DNA from 2 places in the Bradyrhizobium sp. WBOS07 genome. Region 1 is predicted to be linked to the other one. Evidence: predicted binding sites of a transcription regulator. Region 1 holds the regulator's gene; the other holds the start of a gene.
The links. The regulator LexA, encoded in region 1, represses DNA repair genes until DNA is damaged. The targets are predictions, from matches to a motif close to TGTTCNNNNTGTGTTCNG.

Region 1 (3,714 bases):
TCGCGCTTGCAGCGGCGATGAATCACCCGCACCTCGCCGTCTGCCGCCGTCCCAAGGTTGCGATCCTCGCCACCGGCGACGAGCTGGTGAGGCCGGGCACCACGCCCGGGCACGGCCAGATCGTCTATTCCAACGGCTACGCCCTGCATGCGCTCGCCCGCAGCGAGGGCGCCGAGACCATCGACCTCGGTGTCGCCGCCGACACGCTGGAGGCCACCTCCGCCGGAATCCGCCGCGCCCGCGAGAGCGGTGCTGACATCCTGATCACGACCGGCGGCGCGTCGGTCGGCGACCACGATCTGGTCCAGCAGGCGCTGCGGGGCGAAGGCATCTCGATGGCGTTCTGGAAGATCGCGATCAGGCCCGGCAAGCCGATGATGCACGGACGGCTCGGCGCGATGCGCGTGATCGGCCTGCCCGGCAATCCCGTGTCGTCCTACGTGTGCGCGTTCCTGTTCATGGTGCCGTTGATTCGCGCCTTGTCGGGCCGTTCAGTGATTCATCATCGCCGCGAGCGCGCCGTGCTGGGCAAGGATCTCGGCGCCAACGACCAGCGCGAGGATTATCTGCGCGCGCGCCTCGAACTGCGCGACGATGGTGCGCAGGTCGCCGTTCCCGTCAGCCATCAGGATTCCTCTCTGCTTGCGAATCTTGCTGCGGCACAGGTACTTCTCGTGCGCGCACCGTTCGCGCCGAAGGCCGAGGCCGGCAGCCCTTGCGAGGTGCTGCGTCTCCCCGTCTGAGTGCACGGCCACACGCATTCCGCGAGTTCGCCACCGTTCACGGTAAATTAAGCAGTTGCGGAACATGTATCGAACATATAGTGTCCGTTCATGATTTGTTTCGAGCATGTAGCGGCTTATCGCTGAACTCATCGTCTCGGAATCGAACGACATCAACCGGGGGACTTTGGTCGAGATGTTAACGCGCAAACAATACGAGCTTCTGAGGTTCATCAGCGAACGTTTGAAGGAAAGCGGTGTGCCGCCCTCCTTCGACGAGATGAAGGATGCGCTCGACCTGCGCTCGAAGTCGGGCATCCACCGCCTGATCACCGCGCTCGAGGAGCGCGGCTTCATCCGCCGCCTGCCCAACCGCGCACGCGCCATCGAAGTGATCAAGCTGCCGGAGCTCCAGGCTGCCGCCGGCGCCCGTCGCGGCTTCACGCCGAGCGTCATCGAGGGCAATCTCGGCAAGGTCCGCGCCAGCTCCAGCCCGTCCATGGACGAGGGCGAGCGGCCCGTTGCGGTGCCCGTGATGGGCCGTATCGCGGCCGGCACGCCGATCGAGGCGTTGCAGACCCGCAGCCACACCATCAGCGTGCCGCCCGACATGCTCGGCTCGGGCGAGCACTACGCGCTCGAAGTGCGCGGCGATTCCATGGTGGAAGCCGGCATCCTCGACGGCGACATGGCGCTGATCCAGCGCAACGAGAGCGCCGATACCGGCGACATCGTGGTGGCGCTGATCGACGACGAGGAGGCCACGCTCAAGCGCTTCCGCCGCCGCGGCGCCTCGATCGCACTCGAGCCGGCCAATGCCGCTTATGAGGTGCGCATCCTGCCGCCGAACCGCGTGAAGATTCAGGGCAAGCTGATCGGGCTTTACCGGAAGTACTGATACCCAACATCAAGCGCCGGGCGCGCTTCGACAATCGCATTTGAATTTTGCAGGGGTCGTCATGCCCGGGCTTGTCCCGGGCATCCACGTTCATTGTGCTGCGTCGAAGGCGTGGATGGCCGGGACAAGCCCGGCCATGACGCTGTGGAGGCGGCTGGTGACCATAACCACATGCGATAGCCCTGCGCAGAGTGGTGCCGGCAGCGCCGATACGCCGGCCAAATGCAAGGATGCGATGTTTGTTCCTATCGAATCCGGGAAAGATAAAGTGATCGCGCGCTGCGGACGCGAGCCGCAGATTTGCCCATAACCAAGCAGAGCGTTGCAGGCTTCCACTCTGATTGAGGCCTGCGCCTCGACGAGACGCGGGTCGCAATCTTCGCATGAGGAGCACCCGATGTGTGACTACAGCCTGCATGCCGTCGCGACGCGTCCCGCCGAAGTCGGCGAGACGATCGTCACGACAACCTTCCGCGGCACCTCGACGCGCGGCTTCGCCTCCGAAGCCGATCTCTCTGTCGCGGTCTGCCTGCTGCCGGGGACGGAGCTCGCCTTTGCCGACAACGTCCGTTACGACAACCGCTGGATCTGGACGCGCACCGTCAACTCCCGCGTCGGCAAGTTCGGCAAGATCGATCCACACATTCCCGATCGCCATCACGACGCGATCGAATTTCCTGACGGCAAATACGTGCTGGTGACTCAGCTGGTCGAAGGCCAGCGCGCAACCGTGCTGCAGCTGCCGGTGACGCAGCCGGTCGGCGAGCGCGAGCACAAGCCTGAGATCATCGCGGACAATCGGGCGGCGGTCACGCGCCAGCCGATCGGCTGATGAAAGCTCAGTCCTCGGCCTGAAGATCGGCCTCCGACGGCGTAGCGTCGCGGACGCGCGGAGCCGGCCTCGGCATGAGGGCTCCTTCGAAATCTCCCTCGCCGGCGGCTGCCGGCGACCAGGGGCGGTCTGCACCTCTCGCCTTGACCGCCTGAACCGCAAATCCGTCGCCATGCCGTGTCAGCGCCAGCGTGCCCTGGCGCGCGAGCCGCTGCCGGTCCACCACCATCGCCGCGCAATCGGGCGGCGCGGGCCGCGACGTCACCACCAGCGCGGCGCGGCTGCAATCGTCCGCCAGCGCATCGATGCGCGAGGCCAGCGCGACCAGGCGCCCATCGGCGAGCGGTGTCACGCAGCCGGACTCGTCGCACGACACTCCCTCGGCCAAGGTGCTGCTGCCGGCATCGCGCGGATCGGCGTCGGCCGCCAGCCACTCCTTCAGCAGGAAGCTGTCCTTGCCCGCCCTGATCAGGTGCAGGCGCCCGTCCCCGCCCCGCACCGCGACGCTGGCGCCGTCCCCGGCAATCAGGACATCAGGCTGCCGTGCGGAGAGGCCCCAGGCGATGGACGCCAGCAGCACCACGGCACCGCACCAGCGCAGGGGCGTGCGCAACAGGCCCATCAGGATGATGCCGAGGCTCGCGGCGATCAGCGGCGCGATGCCGAACGCCGGGATGCGGCCGACCGCGCCCGGAAGCGTCGCGACCCAGCGCGAGACCGCGACCATCCAGTCGATGCCCAGCCCCATCAGCCACCAGAACACGCCATCGAGCCCGAACGGCGCTGCGAGCAATCCCAACAGCCCCGCCGGCATCACCAGCACTGAGACCACCGGCATCGCCCCGAGATTGGCGAGCACGCCATAGGGCGTGACGCGATGGAAGTGGAAGGCGGCATAGGGCGTGGTCGCAAGCCCCGCGATCAGCGAGGCCAAGAACAGCATCGCGATCTCGCGGCCGCCCCACAGCGCGACGCGTGCGGTCGCCGAATGATCGGGCGCGGCCAGCAGGTTCGGCATGCCGATCTGCACCAGCGCCACCAGACCGAGCGTTGCCGCAAACGACATCTGGAAGCTCGGATGCACCAGCGCCTCCGGGGCGACCGCGAGCACGATCAGCGCCGCCACCGCCAGCGTGCGGAAGGTGATGGCGCGGCGGTCGACCATCACCGCGATCAGCACCACCGCCGTCATGAAGAACGATCGTTGCGTTGCGACCTCGGCGCCCGAGAGCAGCAGATAGAACGCGGCCGCCACCAAAGCT
Region 2 (3,714 bases), 1.1 Mb from region 1:
GGCCACTGGATGGCGTCGTGGCTGGTCGCCTGGGCCGCCATGCTGCCGATCGTGCTCCTGGCCGCGCCCGCGATCCGCGCCTTCGCGCTGCGCCTGACCCGGGAGGAGAGGGATCCGCGCGCCGGTAACCAGGCATGAAAAAGCCCCGCCTGGGGAGAGCCAAGCGGGGCGGAGAGTTGTTGGAGGCTGAGGTGCTGGGCTGCAACACCATAGCCGAATCATCCTAGCCGGCTCCGCTTACGGCAGCCTGACAGGCGCCAGCTTGGCGGCCCGAGCCGAGGCCGCAGACTGGCCCCGCAGCGGTCCCAATTTCGACATCCGTTCGCACAACTGCGGTCACACAGGTCGGCAAGATTCCAGACCGTTCGGCGCAGCCATGGGGGAAACGTGGCTCGCCGACGATGGGGTGGCATCATGGATAACGTAGAGCGGTCGTTCGCCGCCGCGACAGCGGCTGGCTTCGTGGTGCTGGTGATCGGCCTCGTGCTACTCGCGCTGCTGTAGGGCGGGCACTGCCGGCAGTCGTGTCCTGCGATGATCGCAGGTCGCGTCATGCGGCATCTCAAAAGATGGAAAAACAACCCCATGCACAGTAGGCTGCATGGAATTCCTGTGACAATTGAATATCTTAGCTAAGGTATTCAGATACCTCGCGCGCAACGCGCTTAGTGGATCTTGATCTCGTTGAGCGGAAGTCGGAGCTCGCTGGCGCGCTCTTCGCGATCCTTCTTGCGGAACTCGTTTTCCTTGCGCTCGAACTTGATCAGCTCCTCACGCGCCGCCTCCAGCAGAGGATGGCGCCGGCTCGTTTCGTGGTGCTCGTTGTCCGTCATGACGGTCCCCAGAATTGCGGTCTCGTCCTGGAGAAGGCCTGGGACCGCGAAAAGGTTCGGTGCCATACGATTGCGGAATGATGACGGCGAAAGGACGTGAGCGCGGCTCGGCTATTTCGGCGGTTGCAGCCCGGGAGATTTGACCCAGTCGTGCAGATGATTTGCCATCTCGGCCTGACGCGCCTTCTTGAGCAGGGCGTCCCGTTCAGGGCCGGGCGGCAGCTTTGCGGCGTCGTCCTTGACCTGCTTGACCCAGGCGGTGAGCCGGTCCTGCAGGGTCAGCTGCTGCTTGAAACGTCGTCGCTTGAACAAAGCGCGCTCCTGTCCGCGCGAGGAAGGCGGGAGCGCGATCGGCGTTCTCGTCACCGATAATTGCCACGATCCGAGCGGTGATGAGGCTATTAGGGAGCAGCGATGGAGCGGCGTCTGTTCACTTGTGCGCACAGGGCGGGATCGAGGGGAGGGTTGCCAACAATCCGGCGACTGTCCAACGGACAGCACCCAAATCCGCAAAAGAACATATTGCGAACCTAGAACAAATAGGGTACATTGCTTTTATCGCCGCGCCGCCCTCGCAACTGTTTGTCCCTCACGCGAATCCTCGCCATAAGGAGCACGACCTATGTCCGCCACTGCCCTGCGTATCGTCGAAGGATCTTCCATGGACAAGAGTAAAGCTCTGGCCGCCGCGCTCTCCCAGATCGAGCGCCAGTTCGGCAAGGGCTCGGTGATGAAGCTCGGCAAGAACGACCGGTCCATGGACATCGAGGCGGTGTCGTCGGGCTCGCTCGGGCTCGATATCGCACTCGGCATCGGCGGCCTGCCCAAGGGGCGCATCGTCGAGATCTACGGGCCGGAATCCTCAGGCAAGACCACGCTGGCGCTGCATACGGTGGCGGAAGCGCAGAAGAAGGGCGGCATCTGCGCCTTCATTGACGCCGAGCACGCGCTCGACCCGGTCTATGCCCGCAAGCTCGGCGTCAACATCGACGAGCTGCTGATCTCGCAGCCCGACACCGGCGAGCAGGCGCTGGAGATCTGCGACACGCTGGTGCGCTCCGGCGCAGTGGACGTGATGGTGATCGATTCGGTCGCGGCGCTGGTGCCGAAGGCCGAGCTCGAGGGCGAGATGGGCGATGCGCTGCCGGGCCTGCAGGCCCGCCTGATGAGCCAGGCGCTGCGCAAGCTCACGGCCTCGATCAACAAGTCCAACACCATGGTGATTTTCATCAACCAGATCCGCATGAAGATCGGTGTGATGTACGGCTCGCCCGAGACCACCACCGGCGGCAACGCGTTGAAATTCTACGCCTCCGTCCGCCTCGACATCCGCCGCATCGGCGCGATCAAGGAGCGCGACGAGGTGGTCGGCAACACCACGCGCGTCAAGGTGGTCAAGAACAAGCTGGCGCCCCCCTTCAAGCAGGTCGAGTTCGACATCATGTACGGCGAGGGCGTCTCCAAGATGGGCGAGATCCTCGATCTTGGCGTCAAGGCCGGCATCGTCGAAAAATCCGGCGCCTGGTTCTCCTATGACAGCCAGCGCCTCGGCCAGGGCCGCGAGAACTCGAAAGCGTTCTTGAAGGCCAACCCCGACATCACCGCCAAGATCGAGACCGCGATCCGCCAGAACTCCGGCCTGATCGCCGAGCAGATCCTGGCCGGCACGCCCGAGCGCGACGCCGACGGCGAGGAGCCGGCGGACGAGTAAGCCTTAACGCGAAGAGTTTTTCGCGAGAAGCGGGCACTGAGGACGTTGAGTTGCCGACGTCTTCGGTGCCCGTTTCGTTTATGTGTGCGTTGATCAGGTGGTGTGATGAAGCGGCTGATCTTGACCGGTTGGGGCGGCGGCAGGGAGCTTGCTCGATCGGGCTTTGCCGAGATCGTTATCCCGTTCCATTTTCAATTTGAGTGGGGGCCGCTCCCGCGGGCGGAAAAGCTCTCGGCTTATTTGGCTGCCTATGCCGCCGATCTTGGCCCGGCCGAACACTGGTCGGATTGGGTCCGCTGGCCAAAGGGCGCCAAGGGCCGCAAATCATCGCTGGCCGAGTTTTGCGAGCGGTATGACGAGATCGAACTCTGGTTCGCGGCCACGCCCCGCGACCAGCTGCAACTGGTCTGGTTGCTCGATCACCTCAGCAGCTATCCTGCGCTCGCGCAGAGGTTCGCGGTCCGATTGCTGGCCTCCGATCTGATGTTCAGTCCGGACTATAATTTCGCTGAGGCCGAGCCTGATATTAATGTCATGGACGTTGGCACGGAGGAGTTCGAGATCGGCAAATCGGCGTGGTCCGCCTACTGCGCGCCGACTCCTGAAGCTTGCATCGATCTCCTTCGCCGTGATCTCAGTGCCTTGCTGATGCTGCGGCCCGCCTTGCTCGACCTGCTGGCAGAGCTCCCGTCTCCTTTGACGGGACTCGGTGCGACCGAGATGCGATTCCTTGAGATGCTTGCCTGGTATGCGAACACGAATCCGTTGTTCCATCTACGCTCGCTACGGCGCACAGATGTGTTCGGCGAGATCGAACTGGGATATTTGATCGAAGGCCTCGCACTCGGCCCAAAGCCCGCAGTGGCCGGTCTGGGCGAAGAACTTCGTACGATCGACCTGCAAAATTTGCGAGCTCGGCACCAGGTCTACCTGCGCAGCCGCCTCTCGCTGACCGATTTCGGAAAGGCTGTCCTGGCCCATCAGGAAGACTTCAGCCGACACAACCCGATCGATCGCTGGTGGGGCGGCACGCATCTGACCAATGATCGACTGTGGCGCTACGGCGCCGTCCTGACGAAGCCGTGAGGACCCCGCATGGCGCGGCTCATCGTGACGACAGATTCGGCCGCCGCCGGCGCGATACGAGGGGCCGGCCTTGGCGATCTCGTC

Region 2: a site for LexA is predicted at 1,365-1,382, ahead of recA (recombinase RecA). Genes of this name have one in related genera too.

What each region holds. Positions count from the first base shown of each region.
Region 1 is NZ_CP029008.1:2,468,461-2,472,174, forward strand. It holds gene glp (gephyrin-like molybdotransferase Glp) at 1-743, shown strand, start outside; gene lexA (transcriptional repressor LexA) at 919-1,620, shown strand; gene DCM79_RS11650 (hypothetical protein) at 2,018-2,452, shown strand; gene DCM79_RS11655 (ComEC/Rec2 family competence protein) at 2,460-3,714, opposite strand, start outside.
Region 2 is NZ_CP029008.1:3,528,673-3,532,386, reverse strand. It holds gene DCM79_RS16915 (DUF2798 domain-containing protein) at 1-138, shown strand, start outside; gene DCM79_RS16910 (hypothetical protein) at 666-833, opposite strand; gene DCM79_RS16905 (hypothetical protein) at 945-1,145, opposite strand; gene recA (recombinase RecA) at 1,456-2,544, shown strand; gene DCM79_RS16895 (hypothetical protein) at 2,650-3,630, shown strand; gene DCM79_RS16890 (hypothetical protein) at 3,640-3,714, shown strand, end outside.